One region of the Rhodoferax sp. LS1P39 genome, then DNA from elsewhere that is predicted to be linked to it. Evidence: predicted binding sites of a transcription regulator. Region 1 holds the regulator's gene; the other holds the start of a gene.
What was found. The regulator FNR, encoded in region 1, switches genes on or off when oxygen is low (the NO sensors DNR and NnrR bind a similar motif). The targets are predictions, from matches to a motif close to TTGATNNNNATCAA.
Positions count from the first base shown of each region.

Region 1 (6,716 bases):
CGATCACGCCATCGACCAGGGTGGTGTCCACGCTCAGCGGCAGGTGCGGGCCGTGCTGCTCGGTGGCGGCCACGGGCAGCACGGCCACGGTGCGGGCCGCATCGAGCTGCGCGAAGTCGCGGGTGGTGAGGTCGGCCCAGAAGCGAGGTGGAGTGTGCATGGGCCGAATTTCACCACAGGCTTTGGCAGAACGCCAAAACCTGCGGGTCCATGTCGTGCACCAAGGCCCATACGGCCACACCCGCCAGCGCCGCACCCGCCGCCCGCATGCCCCATTCCTTACGCTGGGGGCTGCGCCAGGCCTGCAGGCGCACCCACAGCCAGGGCCCGGCCACCAGGGTGATGCTGCTGCCCACCGCGAACAAGGCCATGCACAGCGCGCCCTCCAGCGGGCCGCCGCTGAGCGAGGCCACCAGCAGGGCGGAGTACAGCAGGCCACAGGGCATGAGTGCCCAGGCGGCACCGGCCACCATGATCCACGACCGGCCCGCCACCCGAGGGCGCAGGCTGGCCCAGAGGTTGCGGCCCATGCCATCCACCCACAGGGGTTGTCGCGCCAGCACCAAGAGCGTGCCGCCCCAGACCAGTACGGCCACGTGGAACAGCGTCCACACCGGGCGCAGCGCGGCAGATTGGTCTACCAGCCAAGCCAGGTTCTGCACGGCAGCGGCGGCCAATGCCCCCGCCAACGTGTAGCCCAGCAAGCGCCCGGCCTGCAGTTGCAACATGCCTTGGCGGGCCCCGGCCACGCGTACCACGCCCGCGCAGGCCGCGCCGCACATGCCTGCGCAGTGCGGGCCACCAGCAAGGCCCATGAGCAGGGCGGTCCAGGCTAGGTTTGTGAGCATGGGGTCAAGCCCTCACCCCAACCCTCTCCCCGACGGGGAGAGGGAGTCAGGCAGGACATCTGGCCCCCACCCCGGCCCTCCCCCGGAGGGGGAGGGTGAACATGTATGGCCCCCTCCCCCGCCGGGGGAGGGTTGGGGTGGGGTGGGGGCAGCGCGTGTGGGCATTAGATGATCCGGGAAAACCGGGCGCGGTTCTGGTCGGCTTGCAGGTAGCGGTCGAACACCATGGCCACGGCGCGCACAAAGAACCAGCCGGTGGCGGTGACCTGGATGCTGCCTGCATCCACCGTGGCCATGCCCGCTTGCACCAGGGGCTGCAGGGCCTGCAGCTCGGCGGCAAAGGTGGTTTTGAAGTCCACCAGGTAGGCCAGTTCGATGGATTCAAACTGCACCATGCCCTGGCACATGATGGCCATGATGATGGCCCGGCGCACCACGTCGTCGCGGCCCAGGGCCAGGCCGCGCACCACCGGCAGCTGGCCCTGGTCGATCATGTCGCAGTAGGCCTCCAGGGTCTTGGCGTTCTGGCTGTAGGTGGCACCGATGCGGCCAATGGCCGACACGCCCAGGCCGATCAGGTCGCAGTCGGGCTGGGTGCTGTAACCCTGGAAATTGCGGTGCAGCCGCCCCTGGCGCTTGGCCACGGCCAGCGCGTCGTTGGGCAGGGCGAAATGGTCCATGCCCACGTAGACGTAGCCCGCGCCCATGAGTGCGTCCAGCGCCTGCGACAGCATGGCCAGCTTGGCCGCACCGGTGGGCAGCTCGGCGTTCAGGATGCGGCGCTGGGGCTTGAAGCGCTCGGGCAAATGGGCGTAAGCGTACAGCGCGATGCGGTCGGGGCGCAGCGCCACGATCTGTTCCAGCGTGTGGGCGAACGAGGTGGGCGTTTGGCGCGGCAGGCCGTAGATCAGGTCGGTGTTGATGGACTCAAAGCCTAGGCGGCGGGCTTCGGCCACCAGGTCGAACACCTGCTGCGCGGGTTGCACGCGGTGCACGGCCTTTTGTACGTCGGCATCGAAGTCCTGCACGCCAAAGCTCAGGCGGTTGAAGCCCAGGGCGGCCAGGGCGGCTAGCCGGGTCGCATCCACGGTGCGCGGATCGACCTCGATGGCGTATTCACCGCCGGGGGCCAGGCTGAAGTGGCGGCGCAACAGGGCCATGAGCTGGGCCAGCTCGGCATCGCTCAAAAACGTGGGGCTGCCGCCACCCAGGTGCAGCTGGCTGACCGCCCGGCCCGTGCCCAGCTGGGCGGTGTGCAAGAGCATCTCGCGCTCCAGGTACTGCAGGTAGGCCGCGCCGCGCGCGTGGCGCTTGGTGATGATCTTGTTGCAGGCGCAGTAGTAGCACAGCGACTCGCAAAACGGGATGTGTACGTACAGCGACAGCGGCAGGGCGGTGGCGGTGTTGCGGCGCAGGCGCAGGGCGCGGGCGTAGTCCTCGCCGGTGAAGGCTTCCACGAAGCGGTCGGCGGTGGGGTAGGAGGTGTAGCGCGGCCCCGGCACGTCAAAACGCTGCAGAAGTTCGGTGGGGACGCGGGGTAATACATGGGTCATGGCGAGCGCTTTTGTTGCATCCCTGCAATGTGCCGCGAAGGGTCCGGGCCTCCCTTGACCTGGATCAACACCCCTGCAGATCGATGTGTTGAGAATAAGGCCACACAAAAAGTCCATACTACGTGCATGACACCTATCGCCATCAAAGTCGCCTGCTCGAACTGCAATCTGCGTGAGCTGTGCATGCCGCTCGGCCTGAACCAGGACGAGCTGGACCGCATCGACGGCCTGGTGGCCGTGCGCCGCAAGGTCAAACGCGGGGCTACGCTGTTCCGCAACGGCGAGACATTTACCGCGCTGTATGCCATCCGCACCGGGTTTTTCAAGACCTCGGTCACCACCGAGGACGGGCGCGACCAGGTCACCGGCTTCCAGATGGCGGGCGAGATCATCGGCTTGGACGGCATCGTCAACGACCAGCACACCTGCGATGCAGTGGCGCTGGAGGATGCCGAGGTGTGCGAGATGCCGTTTGAGCGCATCGAAGAGCTGTCGCGCGAGGTCAACGCCCTGCAGCGCCATGTGCACAAGATCATGAGCCGCGAAATCGTGCGCGAGCACGGCGTGATGCTGCTGCTGGGCAGCATGCGGGCCGAGGAGCGGCTGGCGGCCTTTTTGCTGAACCTGGTGCAGCGCCTGCACGCACGCGGCTTCTCGCCGCTGGAGCTGGTGCTGCGCATGACGCGCGAAGAAATCGGCAGCTACCTGGGCCTGAAGCTGGAAACAGTGAGCCGCACGTTCTCGAAGTTCTCCGAGGACGGCATTGTCGAAGTCAAGCAGCGCCACATCCGCATCCTGGACACCGACGCGCTCAAGCGCATCGTCAATCTGCAGACCTGCCAGTAGGCACATTGTTCACCGGCTGACTGACCAGCAGGGTCAGGCTGCTGATCGCCGCTGCCACCGCCCAGAAGGTAAAAAAGGCCAGGCTGTACACGCCTTGCCGCGACCATTCCAGCGACTGCCCCTGCCATTGCAGGCTGTTCGGGTCGACCACGGCAAACACCAGGCCCTCCAGCAGGCAGGCGCCTAAAAAAGCCGGCCACAACACACTGATCCAACGCGGGGGTGCCATTGCGTGCTCCGCTTATTTGGGCCGCACCGCGCCAGGCGGCGTGGCGGCGTGGTTGCGCCCCTGGATGGCGGGGGCCAGCGAGCCCTGGGTGGCCAGGGTCTGGTTGATGTTCAAGCCCTGGCGGTAGTAGTCCTGGGCCAGCACCGGGTCTTGCTGGGTGAATGCGATCCAGGCGGTGACCACCCCGGCCACCACCACCACCAGCGGGCCGGAGATCACCAGCCAGACATGGCCGTATTTCCACCAGGGTTTAGGGGTGTTGTCAGACATGGCTTCTCTCCTTATCGGGGCACGATGAACGTGGATTTTTCGGATATGCGGTGCTTGCCGTCGGCACTGGCGATGTCGAACACCACCGGGTGCGAGCCGGGCGTGGCCGAGCCGTAGGGGATGTGCAGGCGCACCGCCACCCAGCGCGACGCCACGGCACCCACCTCCACCTCGGTCTCCGATGCCACCACCAGCCCGGCCAGCCCGTGGGCCGACAAGGTGTAGCGCTGGGGCAGCTCGGTAGCGTTCATCACCTGCAGCCGGTAGACGTTTTCCAGCTGGCCCCCGCCCACGATGCGCGACAAGGCGGCGCGGTCGCGCACCACGTCCACCTTCAGCGGGGTGCGCAGCAGCAGCGTGGCCAGCAGCGCGGCCGCAATGGTCCACAGCAGCGCGGTGTAGATCAGCACCCGGGGCCGCAGCACCCGGCGCAGGATCTGGCGGGCGTTCCAGCCCCCGGCCATGCCGTTCTGGGTGGCAAAGCGGATCAGGCCCCGGGCGTAGCCCATTTTGTCCATCACGCCATCGCACACGTCCACACAGGCGGCGCAGTTGATGCATTCGTACTGCAGGCCCTGGCGGATGTCGATGCCGGTGGGGCAGACCTGCACGCACAGGGTGCAGTCCACGCACGAGCCCAGGCCCAGCACCGCCAATGCATCATTATTGGCCTTGCGGGAGCGGGCACCGCGCGGCTCGCCCCGGCCCGTGTCGTAGCTGACGATGAGCGTGTCCTTGTCGAACATGGCGCTCTGGAAGCGGGCATAGGGGCACATGTACTTGCACACCTGCTCGCGCATGAAGCCCGCGTTGCCATAGGTGGCGGCGCTGTAAAACAGGCCCCAAAACACCTCCCACGAGCCAAAGCTCAGGTCCAGCGACTCCTGCAGCAGCTCCTGGGTGGGGGTGAAGTACGACACAAAGGTAAAGCCGGTCCACAGCGACAGCAGAATCCACACCGCGTGTTTGGCCCACTTTTTGCCTATTTTCTGGGCCGACAGGGGGCTGCCGTCCAGGCGGATACGCGCGCCCCGGTCGCCTTCGATACGGCGCTCGATCCACATGAAAATCTCGCTGTACACCGTCTGCGGGCAGGTAAAGCCGCACCACAGCCGCCCGGCCACGGCGGTAAACAAAAACAGCGACAGGGCCGACACCACCAGCAGCCCGGTCAGGTAGATGAAGTCCTGCGGGTACAGCACCAGGCCAAACAGGTAAAACCGCCGCGCCGCCAGGTCCAGCAGAACCGCCTGGCGCTCACCAAACTGCAGCCAGGGCAGGCCGTAAAACACCAGTTGCGTGAGAAACACCATGCCCCAACGCCAGCGGGCAAACAGGCCCTGCACCGAGCGCGGATAGATCTTGGCCTGGGCCGCGTACAGCGACACCAGCTCGCCATCGGCAGCGACCGGGGTGATGGGGATGGTTTTACGCATGGCTTAGTACTCAGCCACGCAAGTATCGGAACATGAAAGCGCGCTTTCGCACCCATACCGTCGTTGCAAAGCCTCGCCATAGCCAGAGCTATGTCTGCGTTTTGCGCCTAGGCCTGCGCGCGAAATCATCACTTTCATTTTGTTCCTTTATTTACGTGCCTGAGTACTAGGGTGTCGGCTTGTTCGACAAACCCCACACGTAGCTGGTCAAAACGCGGATCTGCGCTTCGGTCAGTGTGGCGGTCTGGGCGGGCATCTGGTTGGTTTTGCCGTTGTTGACCATGGCGATGATGGCGGCCTCGCCCCAGCCGTGCAGCCAGATGTCGTCGGACAGATTGGGCGCGCCCAGGGCCGGGTTGCCCTTGCCCCCCACGCCGTGGCAGGCCGCACACAGGCCAAACTTGGACTTGCCCAGGGCGGCGCGCAGCGAGTCGTGCGGGCTGCCCGACAGGCTGAGCACATAGTTGGCCACGTTCTTCACGTCGTCGGGCGTGCCCACCCCGGCGGCCATGGGCGGCATCATGCCGATGCGGCCCTGGTGCAGGGTTTCGGCGATCTTCTCGGGGCTGCCGCCGTGCAGCCAGTCGCCGTCGGTCAGGTTGGGAAAGCCCTTGCTGCCGCGTGCGTCCGAGCCGTGGCACTGGGCGCAGTTGTTCATGAACAGGCGCTCGCCCACGGCCATGGCCTGGGTGTTGCCGGCCAGCTTCTCGGGCGGCAGGGCGGTGAACTGGGCGTACAGCGGCTCCAGTTCGCGGTTGGCCTGTACCACTTCGGCGTTGTACTCGCCCACCTGGGTCCAGCCCAAGGTGCCCTTGTAGCTGCCCATGCCGGGGTAGACCACCAGGTAGCCGATGGAAAACAGCACCGTCAGGATGAACAGGCCCACCCACCACAGGGGTAGCGGGTTGTTCATTTCGCGCAGGTCTTCGTCCCACACGTGGCCGGTGGTGTTGTCGCTTTGGAACGGCACCTTCTTGCGGGCCGTGACCCACAGCAGCAGCAGGCAGGCGGCGATGCTGACCGCCGACACCACGCTCACGAAAATCGACCAGAAGTCGCTGTTGAAATCGCTCATAAGAATCTTTCTGGGTCAGTCCTGGAGGAAGGGCAGCTGCGCCGCATCGTCAAACTGCGCTTTGTTGCGGCGCGAAAACGCCCACGCCCAGATGCCGAGGAAGGTGATGAAGCTGCTGACAGTGGCGATGACGCGCAAGGTGGTGACATCCATGGTGGGCTTTCTGAATCAGGGGGCGCTGGCGGGGACGGCGGGGGCGGCAGCCGCAGCCGGGGCGGCAGGGGCCGCGGTGCTTTCGGCCGCCTTGGCCGCCAGCTGGTCGGTCAGGGCCCGGCCCATGACCTGCAGGTAGGCGATCAGTGCGTCTTGCTCGGTCTTGTTTTTCACCGCCTCGGCGCCACCGGCAATCTCGGCATCGGTGTAGGGCACGCCCACGCTGCGCAGGGCCCGCATGCGCGGGGCGACCACGGTGGGGTCGACCAGGGCGGTTTCCAGCCAGGGGTAGCTGGGCATGTTGGA
Region 1 is NZ_JBWMAV010000013.1:112,258-118,973, reverse strand. It holds gene AC097O_RS18785 (creatininase family protein) at 1-160, opposite strand, end outside; gene AC097O_RS18780 (sulfite exporter TauE/SafE family protein) at 171-848, opposite strand; gene hemN (oxygen-independent coproporphyrinogen III oxidase) at 1,013-2,401, opposite strand; gene fnr (fumarate/nitrate reduction transcriptional regulator Fnr) at 2,528-3,247, shown strand; gene AC097O_RS18765 (hypothetical protein) at 3,225-3,476, opposite strand; gene AC097O_RS18760 (FixH family protein) at 3,489-3,746, opposite strand; gene ccoG (cytochrome c oxidase accessory protein CcoG) at 3,758-5,182, opposite strand; gene ccoP (cytochrome-c oxidase, cbb3-type subunit III) at 5,349-6,257, opposite strand; gene AC097O_RS18745 (CcoQ/FixQ family Cbb3-type cytochrome c oxidase assembly chaperone) at 6,273-6,410, opposite strand; gene ccoO (cytochrome-c oxidase, cbb3-type subunit II) at 6,426-6,716, opposite strand, start outside.

Region 2 (6,716 bases), on a different contig from region 1:
AAGATCGGGGCGGTCATGCTCTTCCAGGCCATAGTCTCGTGAGCGCTGCCGGGACGAACCGATCAACTCGGAATACGGCGGGCTGTCCCCATGGACACCGCCTGCGGCATCGGGTTCCGCTGAAAAACTTTTTTCGATCATGTTGTCTCCGGGTGGCTCTTCTTGCCAACGCCAGTTGTCGTTCTCGGGGCAATCTGTGTTGCATATCACCGTGAACCTGGCATCGGCGGCGCCGCTGTGGGGGTTGTCAGCCATGTATTTTGCTCCGTTTTGTTACAGCGCCCATAGCAACGCAAGATGCCCGCCAGCCACAGAACACCGCGGTGCTGCAAATTGGCACAGATGCCGCAAATAGGGCCCGCTTGGCACTGGCGCGGTATTTGCTGACTGGCACACCATCGTCAACACAATATCGAGGCAAACAGCAAATGAAATCTTTCCTGCAACGTGGTGGAACCTGGGCGGCCGCCAGCCTGGCCCTGTGCTTGTCATTGGGGAGTGTGCCGGCCATGGCGCACGGTGACGTAGTGCCGCAATCGGTCGATACCAGCACTCTGCCGCAACTGGGTAGCCAATGGCGGGAAAGCAACCCGTACTCCACCGGCGACGGCCACAAAGAGGCGCTGCGCATTGGCTCTTCCGCCTACAACCAGAACTGTGCGCGCTGCCACGGACTGGAGGCCATCTCCGGGGGCATCTCGCCCGACCTGCGCAAGATCGATGCGGACTGCATGGGCCTGGCCGATGCGGCCAAGAAGCAAGCCTGTTTCAAGGAGATGGACGACTTCTATGTCTCCACGGTTCGCCGGGGCCGCACCCGCGACGGGCGGGTCTACATGCCGCCGTTCGAGGGCATCCTGACGCAGGAAGCCATCTGGGCCATCAAGACCTATCTGGAAACCCGCCGCGAGCCCTGACACCGGCGCATCTGCAGATCGATAAAACAACCGGAGACACCCTTGACACATCTGCCCACGCTCGCACCCGGCCCTCTGCTGTCGCGAAGAAAAATGCTGTGTACCCTGCCCCTGCTGCTGGGGGCTGCGCCCCAGGCCTGGTCGCAGGAACCCACGGCCATGGAGAAAATCAGGGCCCGTGGCAGCTTGAAGGTCGCCCTCTACAAAGACAACGCGCCCTACTCCGACGGAGCCGCCTCGGGCATGTCCGGGCTGGACGTGGGCCTGGCCCAGGCCCTGGCCCGGCAGATGCAGCTCAACGCCGCGCTGCTGCCTTTCGACTCCGGCGAAAACATGAACGACGACCTGCGCAACATGGTCTGGCGCGGCCACTACCTGGGCTACGGCCCGGCCGATGTGATGCTGCATGTGCCGGTGGACAAACACTTCATGTCAGAGAACCGGCAGGCCTTCATCTTCGGACCCTATGCGCGCGAACACCTGGTGGTGCTGCACAACCCCCAGCGGCTGCCCCAGGTGTACAACCCGGAAGACCTGGTCGGCCAGAAGATCGCGGTGGAGCAGGGCAGTGGTGCCGCCAGCGCCCTGATGGGCTACAAGGGCGGCTTGCTGCGCAAGCAGGCATCGCTCTACAAGACCGGGCTGGTCGCGGCGCAGGCGGTGCTGGAGCAGCAATCAGACGTGGCATTTGTGTCGCTGGCGCAGGCCGAGGCCGCCATTTTTGCTGCCAAACGGGAGCGGCAGGACTGGGCTTTCTCCAAGCTGGTGCTGCCGGGTATTCCCCCCAACGGCTGGCCGCTGGGCATGGCCGTCAAGGCGGGCAACAAAGAGCTGGCCGTGGCGCTGGACGAGGCGCTGGATGCGCTGCGCAAACAGGGTGAACTGCTGGCACTGTTCCAGTCGCGCGGCCTGACCCTGGCGGCACCCTGAACACCTCTGCACTGCCACTGTTGCAGCCTGGAGCACACCGCACCGGCGTTGGCCGGGCTGCGCCAAAAAGTGACAACCGGGCTTTCTAGAAAAAAAAGATATGGAGATGAGCAAATGAAAACACTATTGAAAACCGGCTGGTCCCTGTGCCTGGCGGCCTGCCTGTCCAGCCTGAGCCTGCAGGCCGCCGCCGATATTTTTGTCAGCAGCGAAAAAGACAACCAGATCCTGCAAATGGACCCGGAGGGCAAGCCCATGCGCACCATCGGCACCTGCCTGCGGCCCCGGCACATGGCCTGGGCGCAGGGCGGGCTGCTGATCATGGTGGTGTGTGGCGACAGCAACCAGATCGGCGTGGTCGATGTGCAGGCGGGCAAGCAGATCGACACCATCCCCACGGGCGATAGCCCGGAAATATTCTCCCTGTCGCCCGACGGCAAAACAGCCTACGTTTCCATCGAAGACGACAACCTGATGGCCGCCTACGACACGGCCAGCAAGAAGCCGCTGTTCACCGTCAAGACCGGCACCGAGCCCGAGGGCGTGCTGGCGTCTGCCGACGGCAAGTTTGTCTACGTCACCTCGGAAGGGGCCAACACCGTCTACGCCATCGACGTGGCCACGCGCAAGATTGCAGGCCAGGTGAAGGTGGGCATGCGGCCCCGGCGCTTTGCGCTGAATCCCGATGGCAGCGAGCTGTGGGTGACCAACGAGCTGGGAGCCAGCGTCAGCATCATCGATACGCGCGCCATGAAGGTCAAACAGACCTTGTCCTTTGCGATACCAGGCATGCGCGCAGCCGACATCACCCCCGTCGGCCTGCTGATGACGGCCGATGGCAAAACCGCGTGGGTGGCCCTGGGGCGCGCCAACCACGTGGCCGAGGTGGATGTGGCCACCCGCACCGTGCGCCGTGTGGTGCTGGTGGGCAAGCGGGCCTGGGGCGTGGCCTTGAGCAAGGACAACGCGCGCCTGTATGTGGCCAACGGCCTGTCGGACGACATGACCATCATCAACACCGAGAACGGCAAGGCCCTGAAGACGGTGGCGGTGGGGCGGGTGCCGCACACCATCCTGGCGAATTGAGGGCGGGGCGGGCCCGGAGATTTATAAAAAATAGGCTTCTCGTGCTTATTCCATCAGCGTGAGAAGCTACGTTTTACATAGCGTTAGCTTGTTTGACCAAGGTCAAGTCGGCTGCCGAGGGTGGGTCCATACTGGGTGCCACTCTAGGAGACGCGTATGAAGCTCACATTCATCGGTGCCGCGCAAGAAGTCACCGGTTCCTGCTTTCTGGTGGAGACCGACACGCTGCGTTTTCTGGTCGACTGCGGCATGTTCCAGGGCGGCAGCGAAGCCCGCGCGCGCAACCTCCAGGCCTGGACTTTCGACCCGCGCCAGATTGACTTTGTGCTGCTCACCCATGCCCACATCGACCACAGCGGGCTGCTGCCCCGGCTGTGCGCGCTGGGCTTCCGGGGGCCCATCGTCACCACCGCCGCCACCGCAGATTTGCTGTCGGTGATGCTGCTCGACAGCGCGCATATCCAGGAAACCGACTGGGCGCGAGCACAGCGCAAGAACCACCGGCAGCGCAAGCGGGCCGGCGCACCCGCGCCGCTGTACACCGTGGCGCAGGCGCAGGCCTGTCTGGAGCAGCTGGAAGCTGTGGACTACGACAAAGACATCCGGCCGTGTTCCAGCCTGCGCTGCCGCTTTCGCGATGCCGGCCACATTCTGGGATCGGCCAGCCTGGAAGTCTGGGTGACCGAAGGCGGAGGCAAGAAAACCACCAAGCTGGTTTTCTCGGGCGACCTGGGGCAGCCGGGTCGGCCCATCGTGCGCGATGCCACGCCCATCGCCAGCGCCGACGTCTTGGTGGTCGAGTCCACCTACGGCGACCGCCTGCACCGGCAGATGCACGACACGGTGGACGAGCTGGTGGAGGTCATCGAGGGCACCGTCGACCGACGCAAGGGCAACATCATCATTCCGGCCTTCGCCCTGGGGCGCACCCAGGAAGTGCTGTGGCTGCTGGCCGACCTGTGCCGACAAGGCCGACTGCCCCGGCTGACCGTGTACGTCGATTCCCCCATGGCCACCAAGGCCACCGAAATCACCTGGCGGCACAAGGAGCTGCTGGACGACGAAACCCGCGCCTACCTGCTGCCCCACGACACCTTGCGCCAATGGATAGACCTGCACTTCACCCCTACCGTGGAAGAGTCGGTGGCGCTGAACCAGATACGCTCTGGGGCCGTCATCATTTCGGCCAGCGGCATGTGCGATGCAGGCCGCATCAAACACCACCTGAGCCACAACCTCGGGCGGCCCGAATGCGCCATCGTCATCATCGGCTTCCAGGCCGCGGGCACGCTGGGCCGCAAGCTGGTGGACGGCATCAAGCGGGTGCGCATCTTCGGTGAGGAGCATGTGGTGCGGGCGCAGATCCACACCATCGGCGGGCTGTCGGCCCATGCCGACCAGGCGGCCCTGCTGGGCTGGCTGCGCGGCTTCAAGCGCCCACCCCGGCGCACTTTCGTGGTCCATGGCGAGGCCAAGACGGCCCGCGGATTTGCCGACCTCATCGCCACCACCCGGGGCTGGACCACGGAGGCACCGGCACCGGGCACGCAAATAGAGCTCTAAAAACGCGTTCTATGGCTGGCGCGCGTAGCTGGCGGTCAGCATCTCCCACTGGTGCCCGTCGGGCTGGTTCCAGTACACGTTGCGACCCCCAAACTGGTGGTTGACCTGCATGTCCATGCTGCCGCGCACCGTGCTGCGGTAGGCCAGGCCCTTGGCCTGGATGCGCGCCAGGATGGTGTCGAAATCAGCCTCGGTGACGCGAAAGCAGAAGTGGTAGATGGGGAATGCTTCGTCGGTGTCGATGAAGTCCAGCGTCAGCCCATCGTTCAGGTAGAGCGGCGCAAACGGCCCCATGCCGCTGGGGGCCCAGGGCACGTCCAGCAGTTCCGCCAGCAACCGGGCGGCGGCGACCTTGTCGCGGCTGGGAACAATGGTGTGGTCGAGCTGGATGGACATGGTTTTTCTCCTGCCCCAAAAATATAGGTGTTTTAGGCCGCTAGCGCTACTCGGATAAGCGTGAGCAGCTCTTATTTAGATAGCGAATGGGGGAGTGCCTGCAGCGCCTCGGCAATCGGCTGCGCCTGCATGGGCCGCACCAGCCGCGCCACTTCGCGCCCGTCCTGCAAAAACACCAGCGTCGGCCACAGCTTCACGCGGAACGACCGGCCCAGCGGGCGGCCCGGGCCATCGGCGATCTTCAGGTGCCGCGCCTCGGGCCGCGCGGCCAGCGCCTGCTCAATGCCCGGACGGGCCGCCGCACAGATGCCGCAGTAGTCATCGCCAAACTCCAGCACCAGCGGGCCAGGGGTGGAGTCGATGGCGGCGCGGGTGGGGGCTTCCTGCAAGTAGGCGTGGGGCATGGGGCATCCATCAAATTAATAGTAAAAAACAGGAGCGCCTCGTGCCTATCTAATAAGCACGGGAGGCCATTTTGGCACTTAAAAAATGGCCTGAAAACCTAAAATGTTGCCTGGGACTGCCCATGGGTGCCGTCACGGTGCTGCCGGTGCGCGGTACAGATTTAGATAAATTTCTAAGCCGTTGTCGGTGTCCGCTGTCCACGCCGCCATGGCGTTGCCTTGGGGGCTCATGGCTAGCTGGGCCTGGCCCCGGCCCGGCCCGGAGGGCGTGGTCAGATCGGTAAGCCAGGTGGCAGTTTCCCAGCCGGTAGCCACCCCGTAACGTTGGGCCCGGATGTTCTGGTAGGGGCCTGTTGCCAGTAGCAGCAAGGCGTTGCCCTGGCTGTCCAGGGATAACTGCGGTTCGCCGATACCGATGTCCGATGTTTCAGGATCCAGCAACTGCGCGGTGCCCCAGATACCGGCGGCGTAGGCGCGGGTCCATAACGCCAGCACATTGTTGAGGTCACTCAGCCACACCACCATGGCATCGCCATTGGTTTGCATGGCGATCTGGGGAATGACCAGTTGGGCGTCGTAGCTGCTTTCGATTTGTTCTGCCGTGCCCCAACTGCCGCCATGGCTGTGGTTGGCGTACAGGGTGCTGATGTTGTTGGTAGTCTGCGTCCACACCGCCATGGCGTTGCCGTGGGCATCGGCCGCGATCTTTGGTATGCCACCATAGGTCGTGCTGATGCTGTTGCTGATGGGGGTGGCGGTGCCCCAGCCGCTGCTGGCACTGTAGTAGCGGCTCCAGGGGATGTTGTCATCGGACACCCACACCGCGTAGGCATCGCCATTGGCGCTCACGGCCAGGTTCGCGCTTTGGTGCGTGTCGGCAATCGCCGTGGCGTTGCCCCAGCCGGTGCTGGCGGTAAACCCATTGCTCCAGATGCGACCTCCGGTGCTGGTCCATAGTGCCGTGGCATGGCCGCTGGCATCAAAAGCAACGCGGGGGCTGTGGGGGGAGTCAGTGCGGTTGCTACCTACCTCGGTCGCTGTGCCCCAGCCACTGCCTGCGCTGTAGTAGTTGCTGAAGATGCGTTTGACGTTGGAAGATTGGCCGTTCACAGTGATGGTGTCGCTCTGTTCCCAGACCACCAGAGCGTTGCCACTGCCGTCCATGGCGATCTGCTGCCTTTGGGTTGTGCCGCTGCCGGTGTCGATTTGAAATGCTATGCCCCAGCCACTGAGCGGGTTGTAGCGAATGGCCCAAAGGTGGTAGTTCCCGCCGCTCGTTTGTTGCTGCATCCACACTGCCATTCCATGTCCGCTGGCATCCATGGCCACCCGCGGTCCGATGGCGGTGAAGCTGTTGGTGACCACCGGCAACACCCCCTGCCAGTTCCTTGTACCGTTGATGACATCGGCGCAGATCACC
Region 2 is NZ_JBWMAV010000003.1:244,183-250,898, forward strand. It holds gene AC097O_RS08085 (sigma-54-dependent Fis family transcriptional regulator) at 1-141, opposite strand, end outside; gene pedF (cytochrome c-550 PedF) at 429-917, shown strand; gene AC097O_RS08095 (substrate-binding periplasmic protein) at 960-1,847, shown strand; gene AC097O_RS08100 (beta-propeller fold lactonase family protein) at 1,962-2,933, shown strand; gene AC097O_RS08105 (MBL fold metallo-hydrolase RNA specificity domain-containing protein) at 3,090-4,496, shown strand; gene AC097O_RS08110 (VOC family protein) at 4,506-4,892, opposite strand; gene AC097O_RS08115 (thioredoxin family protein) at 4,964-5,296, opposite strand; gene AC097O_RS08120 (hypothetical protein) at 5,429-6,716, opposite strand, start outside.
Region 2: a site for FNR is predicted at 3,026-3,039, ahead of AC097O_RS08105 (MBL fold metallo-hydrolase RNA specificity domain-containing protein). Genes of this name have one in related genera too.